One region of the Sphingobium sp. R-21 genome, then DNA from elsewhere that is predicted to be linked to it. Evidence: predicted binding sites of a transcription regulator. Region 1 holds the regulator's gene; each other region holds the start of a gene.
The links. The regulator LexA, encoded in region 1, represses DNA repair genes until DNA is damaged. The targets are predictions, from matches to a motif close to GTTCCNCNCTTGTTCT.

Region 1 (4,553 bases):
CGACCCGCCACCACAGGTCCGCGCCTGAGAACGCGTTTGTTCGATCACATTCTGACGCGCGTTCCGGGCGAGGGGGCCGGCATTGCTGCTGCGCTGGCCACGGGTGATCAGGGTGCGATCATGCAAGCCGATGCGGAGGCGATGCGGCGGAGCGGCCTTGCGCATCTCCTGTCGATCAGCGGCCTGCATGTGACGGCACTGATCGGTGTGGTGATCTTTTTGCTGATGCGGCTGATGGCGCTCAGCCGCCGGGCAGCGCTTGATTGGCCGCTGATGCTCCTTGCGGCAGGCGGTGGAGCTTTGGCCGGCCTCGGTTATACGATCCTGACCAGTGCGTTATAGGAGTCAACACGCTAAAACCCTCAGAAATCCGTGGATCATGAAAATGTGCCCAGCGCCTTAGCCAGATATAATCATGCTCGCACCTAAGATGAGGCCAACCCCGTAGAACGCAGCAACGACCAAAAATAGAGAGGCGTTTCGTGACGGCTGGGTTCGCGCAATGGCGCTTTGATTGGCATGTTGCCTGATCGAAAGCCGAAAAGGAGACATGAGGCGAATGCCACCGCAAGAATGATCCCGATCACTTCCACTTAATTGGCTCCTGGCCTGTCAGTTTGGCGCTGCTGGCTATGTCGGGTTTGAAATGGCCTTTTCGTAATCGGCCACAAGCTGGTCGAACTTACGCTGCTCTTGACGAATTTGCCTTTTGCGCCAGTGGACGATGACCAGCATGGCGATTGCCATTAGGGCGCAAGTGGCTGCTAAATCAGGTGCCCCATCGCGGATCGCAAGCGCCGTATAAAAGAATAATATGAGCGCCAGCACCCACGCTGCGATGACGCAGAAGGTCGTGAGGCGCCAGTATAGAGGCGCTTCTGGTCGTCCGCTTTTGGGATCGAATGTGACTTTCTGTGTAAGGCTCCACATGGCCTGTGTTTGCCACAGAACACGGACACGGTGCCAGACCTGACTTTGTGGTCTTGTAGCCACTGGTGTTAACCATAACTTGCCTACCGGCGCCGAAGTGCCGACCGTGCGGTCCTGCATCGCTGCCCTGCTGGTGCTCGGAGGACTGGCGACGGGGCGGGATGCGATCACCCTCCGCCTGGTCGCGGCCGGTGCGCTGGTGGTGCTCGCCATATGGCCCGAAGCGTTGATGGGACCGAGTTTCCAGATGAGTTTCGCCGCCGTGGTCGCTCTGGTTTCACTGGGCGAGCATCCCGCTTTCCGACGCTTTGCAGCCGCGCGCGACGAGGCGGCATGGCGCCGGCTGGGGCGCAGTCTTGCGGGCATGTTGCTTACGGGTCTGGTGGTCGAACTGGTCCTCGCGCCGATCGCTCTGTTCCATTTTCACAAGGCGGGCATGCTGGGATCGGTCGCCAATCTGGTCGCCATACCCCTTACCACTCTGGTCGTCATGCCGCTGGAAGCGCTGGCCTTGCTGTTCGATCTGGGCGGGTGGGGCGCGCCCTTCTGGTGGCTTGCTGCGCGGGCGCTGGACCTGCTGCTGCTGGTGGCCCATGGCGTAGCATCCAGCCCATGGGCAGTGATGCTGACGCCCGCCCAATCCGGCGCTGTTTTCGGCCTCGTGATGCTCGGCATGCTGTGGTGCCTCCTATGGCGGAGTCACTGGCGCTGGGCGGGCCTGATGCCCGTTGCCGCAGGCGTGACCATGATCCTCGCAACCCCGATGCCTGGCATATTGATCAGCAGCGATGGCCGCCACGTCGCGGTTCGCACCGCAAGTGGCATGGCGATATTGCGGGCACGGGCTGGAAGTTACACACGCGACATGCTGGCGGAAAGCGCTGGTTACGGTGGCGCGTTGGAAGCATTGCCGGCGTTGCCCCAGGCACGTTGTTCGCTTGATCTCTGCGCCGTCCGCCTGATGGGCGGGGGACGGAAGTGGAACATTTTGCTCACCCGAAGCAATGTAAATATCGACCATGCGATATTGGCGCGGGATTGCGCCAATGCCGATATCGTCGTCAGTGACCGTAGACTGCCGGGCGCCTGCCGACCTCGCTGGTTGAAGGTGGACAGACGATTCCTCGCTCAGACCGGGGGGCTGGCCATCGATCTGGACCATGGTAGCGTGCGCAGCGCGAAAATGCGGAACGACGGGCATCCGTGGATTGCGCGACCTTCCCCTTGGCCGCGCCGGTCCGTACGCGGTCAGTTATAGCGTCGCAGCAGTCCGGCCAACTTGCCCTGAATGCGAACCTGACGCGGGTCGTAGATCTGCGGTTCATAGGCACTATTGGCAGGATCGAGTCTGACTTTGGGCCCTTCTCGCCGGAAATATTTGAGCGTCGCTTCATTTTCATCGATCAGAGCGACGACAATCTGCCCCTCCCGCGCGACTTCGGTGCGCTGGATAAGCGCGAAGTCGCCGTCGAGTATGCCTGCCTCGACCATGGAGTCCCCTGCGACTTCCAGCGCATAATGATCCCCGGTCCCAAGCAGTGCCGCGGGTACGGAGAGCATATTCTGTCCCTCCAATGCCTCTATCGGAACACCGGCCGCGATGCGGCCATGCAGGGGAATCTCCAATATGTCATTGGCGACGATCGGTGGTTTGCTCAAGGCAGGAGCAGTTGTCACCGGCGCCTTGGCAGGAACGACCAGCCTGGGCGCGCGATGCATGGCATCGGGCAGCTTGAGCACTTCAAGAGCGCGGGCACGATTGGGCAGGCGGCGGATGAAGCCGCGCTCCTCCAGCGCATTGATCAGGCGATGGATGCCGGATTTCGACCGCAGGTCCAGCGCTTCCTTCATCTCCTCGAAAGAAGGAGATACGCCTCCCTCTTCCAGCCGGATCTGGATGAAGCTCAGCAATTCCTGTTGCTTGGGTGTCAACATTTCGCCTGCCCTTCTTTGGAACGGATAGGGAACGCATAGGAAACGGAACGGGGCAAGTCAAGCGCCTAACGGTTCGCCGCGTTTATGGGAACGCGCGAGCAGCCGGGCCGTTTTCAAGCGTGCCTTCCCCGAAGAAGGTGAATAGGAGAGTAAGATGGCCAACCAGAACAACCAGGGCGGCGATCAACGTCGCGATCAGCAGGGCGGCGACCGTGCCAATCAGGGCGGACGCCAGCAACAGCAGGAAGACCAGCAGGGCCAAATGGGTGATGAGCGCCGTCAGGACAAGTCGCCCGGCAAGCAGCAGCGCTGAACAATCATCAGCTTTGCACTGGGAGGGGTCGCGTGGCGGCCCCTTTCCTTATGCAAGGGCCTTAGGCAAGGGGAAGCACCGTGACGGGATCGCCTGCCGCCGCCGGAGCGGAGCCTCCGGGGCGCAGGATGAGGCAGTCCGACATGGCCAGGGCGGCGGTGGCGGCGCTATCCTGCGACGTCACCGAAACGATGCCGGCTTCAGTGCGGAAGGCGCGAAGATAGTCGTCCCGTTCCCCCGTGGCGGGTAGTGGCGCTGCCAATGTCGCGACCGCGGTGCGCGGCAGGGGCGATGCCGCGCCCATCATGTGGCGGACCAGCGGCAGCAGGAACAGCGTCGCGGTTACGAAGGCTGATACCGGATTGCCGGGCAGGCCCAGGAAGATGGCGGAATCCAATGTCCCTGCCATCAGCGGCTTGCCCGGCCGCATGCGAATTTTCCAGAAATCGAGCGAGCCGCCAGCCTGGGCGAAGGCTGGACGGACGACATCATGGTCGCCGACCGACGCGCCGCCGGTCGAAACGATGATGTCGGCATCGGCATCGGCGGCGCGAGCAAAGGCCTGGGCCATGCCGGGCAGGTCATCTCGCACGATCCCCAGGTCGATGATGTCGCAGGGGAGGCTCGCAAGCAGGGCCGCCAGCATGGGTGCGTTAGATGACGGAAGCTGGCCTGGCTGCGTCGACGCGCCGGGCGGCACCAGTTCATTGCCGGTGGAGATCAACGCGACCCGCGCCCGGCGGGAAACGGGCAGTGCGCCATGCCCCGCCACTGCGGCAAGCGCGATCTGCGCGGGGCCAAGCGCGCTGCCGGCGGTCAGCAGGAGATCGTCCTTGCGGAAATCGGAGCCGGCCGAGCGGACATGGCGGCCCGCAGCCAGCGCCTCTTCGAGGCCGCGCAGCCTATTTCCTTCGCGGGCAGCATTTTCCTGGATCAATATGGCGTCTGCGCCCGGCGGCAAGGGCGCTCCGGTGAAGATGCGGCAAGCCTGGCCGGGCTCGATCGGCGGAGGAAGCGCCCCACCCGCCGCGCTTTCGGCAACCACCTGCCATGGCCCCGGCGATTCGGCGGCGCGAACGGCATAGCCGTCCATCGCAGAAAGGTCGGCCCAGGGCTGCTCGCGCAGTGCTGCGACATCTTCCATCAGCCAGCGTCCGGCGCAGGCGGCAACAGGCGCATGATCCGTCGGCAGCGGCCTTGCCAGCGCCATCAGGCGGTTCTGCGCCTCCGCAACGGGAAGCAGGCTCATACCGTGCCATCTTCCCTGGCTGTCCAGTCGCCGGACTTGCCGCCGCTCTTGGCCAGCAGGCGCACGTTGCTGATGATCATGCCCTTGTCCAGCGCCTTCGCCATGTCATAGACCGTCAGCAACGCG
Region 2 (4,553 bases), on a different replicon from region 1:
CTGCGGCTATCAACCGGATGCCGCAATGCGCTTGCCGATTTTACCTCGGGCGCAGAGAATACCTTCGCCGGCATTGTCCAGACGGTGACCTCCAAGCTCAGCCTTTGGCGTGATCCGCCCGCAGGCGGTCCAAGACCGAAAACAGCCGCCGCAGCGAACCACAAACCAGGTGCGGGATAGCAAGGAGAAGCCGGACCAGAGCCTCGACCTGGCCGAACGATTCCGGCGGCAATCCCACGCAGAAAACGCCAAGGATCCTGCGCTTCGGCGCGCGCAGAGCCATGTGGCCCACGCCCTGGTCATCGCGGCGGGCAAGTTCCCGCAGGATGAGGATCGGCAGCGCGGGTTTGTCGACAGGCGCAAGGAAGAGGTGGCGGTCAGGATCGAGAAAGGGGAGCAGATCGCTGGCGTGCAGGTGCGGCAGCAGCAGAATGAGCGCATTCGCTCCATGGAGCAAAATCAGATTCTTCAGCGAAATAGATCGCCCATCCGTTGACACCACCCGTCACGCATCCGACCGGTGAACGGTCGCAATGCAAGAAACGGGGTTGGCCGGAATGTTCTGGTTCTCAAGCGACGGACGAATGCGCATTTGGGTCGATAAGTGGATTGGGGTTCTCGGTCGGCGTCATAGCCTCGGTGAGTTCACCGGGGCTTTTCGCTTTCTTGGGGAGGGAACATTTTCAATCCCAATTTGCCCTGCCCTTCTTTGGTTTTAGTTCCGCCCTCCAGCGCAGAAAAATTTCTGCTTCAAAGATCAAGGCTCAGCTCTCTGGTCAGGTTGGAGCATGCTCATACCTTTTGGTCTTGCGATAAGGTCGCGTGCCGGGGGCGAACCGATATCCCGGACAAAGCGGACATTCTGGACAAACCGGACCGCTGGCCTTATATCGATAGACGAAGGAGTGACTGTCGTGCAGGCGCAATTGCATAGTACCGATACCCGCGCTGGCGTCCGCCAGCTCGTGGCGACCGAGGTCAATGAACTGCTGACGCGGCAACCGGGCCTCGCTAAGGCCGTGGCAGCCAACACAGCTCAGATTGTGGCGGCGGTCGCAGCGGCCGTCGTATCCCTATCGCCCGCTCAGCAGAAGCGACTGAAAGGCAAGAGTGCTGATGTCGCAGATCTGATTGCAGCGTTCGCGCGGGACGACAAGCCCCTGGAACGGATCGTCATTCCTGAACCCACCGAAGTCGAAACCGGCAAGGGCAGCGGTTTGGGTGAATTGATCGATAGTGAGGAAGGCAGTCGTCGGCTGTCCGCCTATGCGACCCAAGTTCCGCTTGAGGAATGGGCCGGACCTGTCGCTGGGTCAAGCACGCTCCACGAACGCGGCATCGCACGTTCGACACTTCACGATTGGCAGAAGCGCGGCGAGGTGATCGCGCTGCTCGCTGGGGCGCGCAAACACGCCTTCCCACTCGAGCAGTTCGTGGACAACCGGCCAATCATCGGCGTGGCGGATGTTCTCGAGATTGTCGGCAATCCGCGTCGTGCCTGGCTTTGGCTGGTCCAGCCCAGTCCGCTTCTCGGCAATAAGCGCCCGATCGACCTGCTTAAGCAGGACCGCAAGGAGGCGGTGGTGGAAGCCGCGCGCACGGTCTTCGAATATCCGTGACGTTCGACCCTGCGATATTGCGAGCGCTTGCCGTCGGCATTGATGTGACCAGCTATCTGCGAATCATCGAAGCACGCCATAGTGGCACACCGATGGGGATGGGCTATGGCAAAACGCGCTTTGCCAGCCCTTCCGACAGCTTTACCATCCTGTACGCGGCGCAGAATCTTGCCACCGCGTTGGCCGAGAAGGTGATCCGCGACCGGTTCCAGGGCAGAAGGGACCGCGTGCTGCTCCAGGCTGATATCGAGGAACTGGCGGTCGCAAGCCTGAGCGCCCGGAGTCCGCTCAAATTGCTGGATCTTCGCACCAGCGGCGCGAGCCGGCTGGGCATTCCAACTGATGCTGTGCGCGGGCGGGCGCAACAGGCCGGACGCAGATTCAGCCAGCAACTCTATGATAAGACGGATTTCGACGGCATCGTCTACATGTCGCGCATCACCAACGCCGAATGTGTCGCGGTCTACGATCATGCTGTCACCGCCAAGCTCTATCCGGCTTGCCCCACCGAAAATTTGACGCGCATTGGTGATCTCGTACCTGTCCTGGCATCCCTGAATGTCGAACTCAGACTATAAGCGGCGCAAACGAACAGCCTGAGAGCACTGGCCTAGCGATTCTCACCCTTGACGAATCTCGCCGACGAATGGAACATAAAGGGAACATTTGAGTCGATATGTTCCATGGCCTGCCCCGCTTCCAACCCTGATCGGCCCCGCGCCGCACCTCTTGCCGCCCTGCTCGCCGAGCTTGGGCAGGCCCGCGCCAAGCGTGGCCCCGCCCTGCCCTTTGGCGTTGACGCGCTCGACGGATGCCTTGCCGATGGCGGACTGGACGGGGGTGCATTACATGAAATTGCCGCCGCTTCCGCAACGCTGAACGATGATGCTGCCGCAACACTGTTCGCGGCCGGCATCGCCGCCCGCTTCGCGTCTCAGCCCGGCTTTACCGTCTTCTGGGCACTCACCAAGTTCGACCTCTATGCGCCAGGGCTGGAGCAGGTCGGGCTAGGCCCGGAGCAGCTTCTCTATGCGCAGGGCACGAGAGACAGCACCGTCCTTGCCATGGCCGAAGATGCTCTGCGCGATGGATCGCTCGCCTGCGTCATCGCGGAGGTCAAATCGGCCGACCAAACTGCGACCCGTCGGCTCCAGCTAGCCGCTTCCGACGGCAAAACACCAATGCTGCTGTACCGCCGCCACCGTGTCCGCGAACGTTGCCCATTGGGCGGCCTTTCATCAGCCATGACCCGCTGGCGGATCGGCTGCCTGCCCTCGGCGCGCCTTCCCCATCCCGGGGTCGGACGCGCCCGCTGGTCGGTCGAGCTTGTTCGGCAGCGTAACGGCAATCCCTTCTCCCTCGAACTGGACGCGTGCGATGATCAGGGTCGCCTCGCTCTATCTGCCGCAGCTCCCCATAGAGCGCTTGCGGCGGCTGGGCCGGTCAGCCGCGCGGCCTAAGCCCGCTGGCCTGTCGATCCGCCGCCGCTTTGCCGAGCCGATCGACGATAATCCGGGAGCCTGTTCGGTGTCGAAGGCAAGCGGTTGGCGGCCCGGCGCGCGCTGGGCGCGGGATGATGGGCAGCGTCCAGACCAGAGCGCAATCGACGCATTGCCCGCGCACCAACGTCCGACCATGCGCGAGATGGGACGCCGCAGTGAATCGGCCGAGCATCCCTTCAAGGCCATGCCGGTGGACGAAGCCGGGGCTAGCACCCCGTCTGCTCCGGCCCTCACATGGACGACCCTCTGGGGACGGCCGACCATTCTGATCGCGCGGACAGGTCAACGCGATGTAGTGACCGCCGTCTGCCCGGTGGCGCTGGAGCTTGGGCTGCATCCCGGCATGGCCGCCGCTCACGCCCGTGCGCTGGTTACTGATCTCGACGTACGCGGTGCGGATCCCGACGCCGATCGCGCCTGGCTCGAACGCTTGGCTAACCATGCCGTTGGCCACTGGACGCCAACGGCGTGCGTGGCCGGCCCTGACGGACTTTGGCTCGATCTCACCGGCACGACCCACCTCTTTGGCGGCGAGCCGCGCTTCTGCCGCCGGCTGCTGCGGTTCCTGGAACGCTTGGGCTTCACCGCCAGCATGGCCATTGCCGGTACGCCTGGCGCCGCCCATGCACTGGCGCGCTATAGCGGCGCGGCTATCACCTTGCTGCCGTCCGGCACAGAGACCCAGGCGATCGCCGATCTACCATTAGCCGCCTTGCGCCTCGAACCCGAGGCGCTGCTATCGGCTGCGCGCTTTGGCATAGAGCGTATCGGCGACCTCTACCCCATGCCGCGCGGGCCACTGGCCAAGCGCCTAGGACTCGCCACCGTCCGGCGGCTCGACCAGGCTCGCGGCATGGTGGCGGAACCGATCGTCCCGGTCGTGCCGTTCGAGTCGCCGCGGGTGGAGCGGCGATTGCTCGAACCCATCGGCACGCCGAAGCCATTAGTCAGGTGATCGGCGATCTCGTCGATGATCTGGTCATCATCCTGCAGGAGCGCGGCGTGGGGCTGCGCACGGCGCATCTCACCTGCCTGATCGTCGATGGTACGGAGCAACGGATCGCGATCGGCACCGCGCGTGCCACGCGCGAACCCAGACATGTGAAACGGATGCTCGCCATGCGGGTCGAGAAAATCGATCCCGGCCTTGGCATCGAAGCGATGGCGCTCAGCACGCCCAGAGTCGAGGAGTTGAAGGCGCAGACGCTGGAAGCCGGGCTGGGGGCCAGCGATCGCCCCCCCGACATTGCGCCACTGGTCGACCAACTTGCGGGGCGGATCGAACCCGAGGTCCCGTTCCGTCTTTCCTCTCATGAAAGCGATGTGCCCGAGCGCGCGGTCAGGCGGATCGAGCCTTTGGCAAAGCCGCTTGGTTGGCCGACTTGGAAGCGGCCGGTACGGATGCTCAGGCGACCAGAACTTCTCTCCCATG
Region 3 (4,553 bases), 230 kb from region 1:
GCCCGGACGGACGATCGCCACCTCGATCACCAGATCGTAGAAGGTCCGAGGCTTGATATGCGGGAGCATCGCCATCTGCGCCCGGCTCTCGATCTGGAAGGCGCCCAGCGTGTCGGCGGCGCGGATCATGGCATAGGTGCGCGGGTCTTCGGGCGGGATCGAGGACAGGTCCATGCGGATGCCCTTGTGCTGCTCCAGGAAATTGAACCCGCGCTTCATCGCCGTCAGCATGCCCAGCGCCAGGCAGTCGACCTTCATGAACTTGAGCGCGTCGATATCGTCCTTGTCCCACTCGATCACCTGCCGGTCGGCCATGGCGGCGGGCTCGATCGGCACCAGCTCATCAAGTCGGTCATGGGTCAGCACAAATCCGCCGGGATGCTGCGAGAGATGGCGGGGCGTCCCAATCAGCTCCCGGGCGAGATCGAGCGCCAGCCGCAAGCGCCGGTCGGAGAGATTGAGGTTCAGCTCTTCGACATGGCGCTCCTGCACGCCCTCCTCGCTCCAGCCCCAGACCTGACCCGAAAGCGCCTTGATCAGATCTTCCGAGAGGCCCAACGCCTTGCCGACATCCTTGATCGCGCCCTTGGCGCGGTAGCGGATGACCGTCGAGCAAAGCGCGCTATGATTACGGCCATAGGTGTCGAACACCCATTGCATGACGATCTCCCGCCGCTCATGCTCGAAATCGACGTCGATATCGGGCGGTTCCTTGCGCTCCTGACTGACGAACCGCTCGAACAGCAGGTCGGATCGCTCGGGATCGATGGAGGTAATGCCCAGCACATAGCAGACCGCGCTGTTCGCGGCTGATCCCCGCCCCTGGCACAGAATATCCCGGCTGCGCGCGAAGCGGACTATGGAATTCACCGTCAGGAAATAGGGCGCATAGCCCAGCTCGGCGATCAGCCCCAGTTCATGCCGCAGCAGGCGCGCGACCTTGTCGGGCACGCCCTCGGGATAACGGGCCTCCGCCGCTTCCCAGCTCATCTGCTCTAGCGCCGCCTGCGGCGTCAGGCCGGGAACGCTGGCTTCGTCGGGATATTGATATTTGAGTTCGTCGAGCGAGAAGCGGCAGCGCTCGGCAATTTCCAGCGTCCGCGCCAGCGCCTGAGGATAGCGGCCATAGAGCCGGTGCATTTCAGCGGCCGGCATCAGATAGCGATCGGCATGGAGTTCGCGCCGGGCGCCCAGCTCATCGATGGTGCAGCGATGGCGGGTGCAGGTCATCACCTCCTGCAGCACCCGGCGATGCGGATGGTGATAAAGGACGTCTCCCGTGATCACCGTCGGCACTGCATGCCGTGCGGCGAGATTGGAGAGATTGTGCAGCCGCAGCTGATCGCCGGGCCGTCGGCGCAGGGTCAGCGCCAGATAGCCCCGTCCGGCGAAGAGGGCAGCAAAGCGACCGATCATGGCTTGCGCTTCCTCCACTTCCTCCGGCAGCAATATGGCAAGCAGTCCTTCGGCAAATTCCCCGACATCGTCCCAGCCGATGATGCACTTGCCCTTCCCGCCCCGCTTCTTTCCGCGGCTGAGCAATCGGCACAGATGGCCGTAGCCGGATCGGTCGATGGGATAGACCAGCAGCGACGGACCTTCGGCAAGGTCGAGCCGGCAGCCGACGATCAGCTGGACGCCGGTGACCTTGGCCGCCTCATGGGCGCGCACGATCCCGGCCAGGCTGTTGCGGTCCGTAATGGCCAGCGCGTCGAGGCCGCAGGCCTCCGCCTGGGTGAACAGCTCCTCGCAGCTCGACGCACCGCGCAGGAAGGAGAAATGGGAGGCGCATTGGAGTTCAGCATATCGCATGGCGGCACCTGCCGATTCTCACATCATAGCGTATATGTTCGCTATTTGTTCCAACGCACCAAGAGTCAACAGCCCCGGCGGGGGCACTGCCAACTGGTGCGCGAAGTGCCGCTGCCTTCAACCGCCCCGGCCCAGCATCAGGACTGGATAAAAGGATCCCCGCCGGAGCAAAGCATCACGGCGGGGCCAGTTCAGAGATATGCCGCTCGAAGGGGAGGAAGCGACAAAAACAAGCTATGCCTTTTGCGTAGCAATTCAAGATGGATTCGTCACCGTTTCGGTGCGGATGGCTCGTCGAGATGACAGTCCTGCCAATCCCAATCATCCTTCTGGACGAAGGCGACATAGCCATCGTCCAGAATCAAGGTCGCTTCGCCATTGCGAAAATGCTGGCCCAGCGACGAAGGCTTACGGACGAGGACCAGTTCGCTGTCGGCCAGCTGCACGCGCGCCTGCCGCCCTTCGATGCGAAGCCCGAAGCCACGCCCCTGCCCGCAAGCGACGTGCAAGAGTTCATGATTGTCGGCGGCCTGAGCCGGCAAAGACCCGGCCAACATCAGGGCTGCGATGAGGGGAAGTGCAGGCACGGCAATCTCCACGGCACGCATCATCCCAGGCTCCAACGAAGTTCCGCGCTTAATCCTCCGCTGACACGGCGGTTCCGTTGGCAAGCGCGTCGCTGATCATTGCCGCCAGTGTTTCTTCCGCGCGACCGCGCGCGGCCGCGTCCTTGGATTCCAGATCATGCCGCAGCCATTGGGGCGCGCGCTCGATCACCCTTAAAATCGTAGCGTTTGTTTTCTCGTCCATTTTCAAGGCCTATGGTCGACGGGCATCAGCAGGGCAACAAGGCTTTGCTTCTCAGCCGAAAAGCCCATGCAGGAACCAGCCCTGCCCGCCCGTCGCGCTGTCCATGCCATCGCCCTGTCGAAACACCCAGTAGCGGGCTCCTGTTTCATCTTCGATCAGGAAATAATCCCGGACGCTCAGCCACTCCGCCTCGCTCACATGCCATTCGCCATAGATGCGTTCCGGGCCATCGGCCTGCTTCACCCGCCGCCTGATGCCCCGCCAGACAAAATGGACCGGCGGATGATCGGGCAGCAGCGCCATGGTGTCGATCGGCGCGGGCCGCGCGAACAGCCGTGCCGGCCGCGGCCAGCGTTCAGGCCAGCGCAGCAGGGTCGGATCGGCCATGGGGGCGATTCGGGTCACTGATCGTTCGGGGATATCGCTTTCCCGCGCGGCATAGCGGTAGAGTCGCTCCTCCCCCACCCTGTTGCCCAATATGTCGACCAGCGCCGCCACGTCGGGAACCGGCACATCGCCCAGATTGGAGATGGTGCGAAAACTCAGCGGCTCCACCGCCGGTGCCGCCAGCAGCATCCGTTCTATGCCAAAGCCCGGATCGACGGTCTCGATCCGGTCGCACAGCAATCGCCCCATCTGCTTGGCGTCCCGGCTGGGCCGGGCAAGACCAGCGCGGATCGCCTCGATCACATTGTCGACGCGGTGGAAGCGCAGGTCGAGCCGGCGCGCGCCCACCCCTGCTTCCTCCAGTTGCTGGCAAAGCTGATCGACGAGCTTACGGGTGTAGCGGGCCAACGTCTCGGGCGCGCCGATGGGTTCGACAAAACGCCGCTCCACCTCAATGCGCTCGGGCGCGGCGATCGGCTCGAACGGTTCCGATGCCCGGCCATAGGCCTGGTCGAGCCGTTGCCCCGGCATGGATCCGAACCGCAGTGCGAGCGAGGCGCGCGGCATCGCCTCCAGATCTGCGATGGTTTCGAGGCCCAGTTTGCTGAGCGAGAGCACGGTGGCGCGGTCCAGCCGCAACGCGGCCAGCGGCAGGGCGCCGATGGCGCCGACCAGCTCCAGCGGGTCGACGACGCGGACCGGATCGGCGCCATAGCGCGCCAGCGCATGGGCGGCACCATAAGCCGGTGCACAGACGGCGCGTCCCGCGGTTTCCACCTCGGCCAGGCGCTTCAATATGTCGCGCAACACACCCAGCGCTCCGCCATGGGCGTGGGCCGCGCCGGTGATGTCGAGCATCAGCCCATCGGGCGGATCGAGCGCGATGATGGGGGCGTAGCGACGAAGCGACCAGATGGCGAGCCGCTCCAGCGCTTGCCGGTCCTCTTCTGGTTCGGCGTCCATCATGGTGAGATCGGGCACCAGCGCCTGCGCCTGGGTCGCCGCCATACCTGCATGCAAGCCGATCGAGCGCGCGGCCGTATTCGCCGCGGTCAGCACCCGGCGATTTCCCTCCATGCCGACCAGAACGAGCGCCGCGTCAGGAGGCGGCGCGCTTCGCCCAAGCCTGCGACGCAGCCGATCGGTCGGCCAGGTCGGCAGGAAGAGCGAGACGACCTGTCGCATCACATGCTTCCACCAGAAAATCAGCGCTTTCGCCCGCCCGGCAGCGGATGAGTTCGACGAACCAGCGATGCCGCCCGACGCCGGGCACCGGCAGCGGCTCGGACGGCACCGCCGTCACCCGCCAGCGCGTCGCCGCCGCCGTGGGTTGCCCAAGATCGGAGGCTTCCGCCGGTCGGCGCCAGCGGCGCACGGCGATGCCGATCGTGCCCGTGCTTTCCGCCGCCAGTTGCAGGCGCCGCGAGGCCGTCATCGGAAGGCGGGCAACCTCGGCCACCACGCCGCCCAGACCGCCATGGCGCAGCCCCTCTTCAAAACAGGAGAGTACAGCGGTTTCATCGCGGGCTTCCACATAGATGACC

Region 2: a site for LexA is predicted at 2,268-2,283, ahead of ACN9MX_RS21755 (ImuA family protein). Genes of this name have one in related genera too.
Region 3: a site for LexA is predicted at 1,849-1,864, ahead of ACN9MX_RS18525 (error-prone DNA polymerase). Genes of this name have one in related genera too.

What each region holds. Positions count from the first base shown of each region.
Region 1 covers NZ_CP184375.1:1,084,230-1,088,782, forward strand. The annotation lists gene ACN9MX_RS19535 (ComEC/Rec2 family competence protein) at 1-342, shown strand, start outside; gene ACN9MX_RS19540 (hypothetical protein) at 631-1,050, opposite strand; partial or broken gene ACN9MX_RS19545 (ComEC/Rec2 family competence protein) at 980-2,188, shown strand; gene lexA (transcriptional repressor LexA) at 2,179-2,865, opposite strand; gene ACN9MX_RS19555 (hypothetical protein) at 3,020-3,178, shown strand; gene glp (molybdopterin molybdotransferase MoeA) at 3,240-4,427, opposite strand; gene moaC (cyclic pyranopterin monophosphate synthase MoaC) at 4,424-4,553, opposite strand, start outside.
Region 2 covers NZ_CP184376.1:41,400-45,952, forward strand. The annotation lists gene ACN9MX_RS21735 (hypothetical protein) at 1-180, shown strand, start outside; gene ACN9MX_RS21740 (hypothetical protein) at 110-496, shown strand; gene ACN9MX_RS21745 (hypothetical protein) at 906-1,619, shown strand; gene ACN9MX_RS21750 (RES family NAD+ phosphorylase) at 1,664-2,197, shown strand; gene ACN9MX_RS21755 (ImuA family protein) at 2,303-3,079, shown strand; gene ACN9MX_RS21760 (Y-family DNA polymerase) at 2,997-4,076, shown strand; gene ACN9MX_RS21765 (DUF6504 family protein) at 4,073-4,553, shown strand, end outside.
Region 3 covers NZ_CP184375.1:857,484-862,036, reverse strand. The annotation lists gene ACN9MX_RS18525 (error-prone DNA polymerase) at 1-1,812, opposite strand, end outside; gene ACN9MX_RS18520 (hypothetical protein) at 2,082-2,423, opposite strand; gene ACN9MX_RS18515 (hypothetical protein) at 2,449-2,628, opposite strand; gene ACN9MX_RS18510 (Y-family DNA polymerase) at 2,674-4,194, opposite strand; gene ACN9MX_RS18505 (ImuA family protein) at 4,109-4,553, opposite strand, start outside.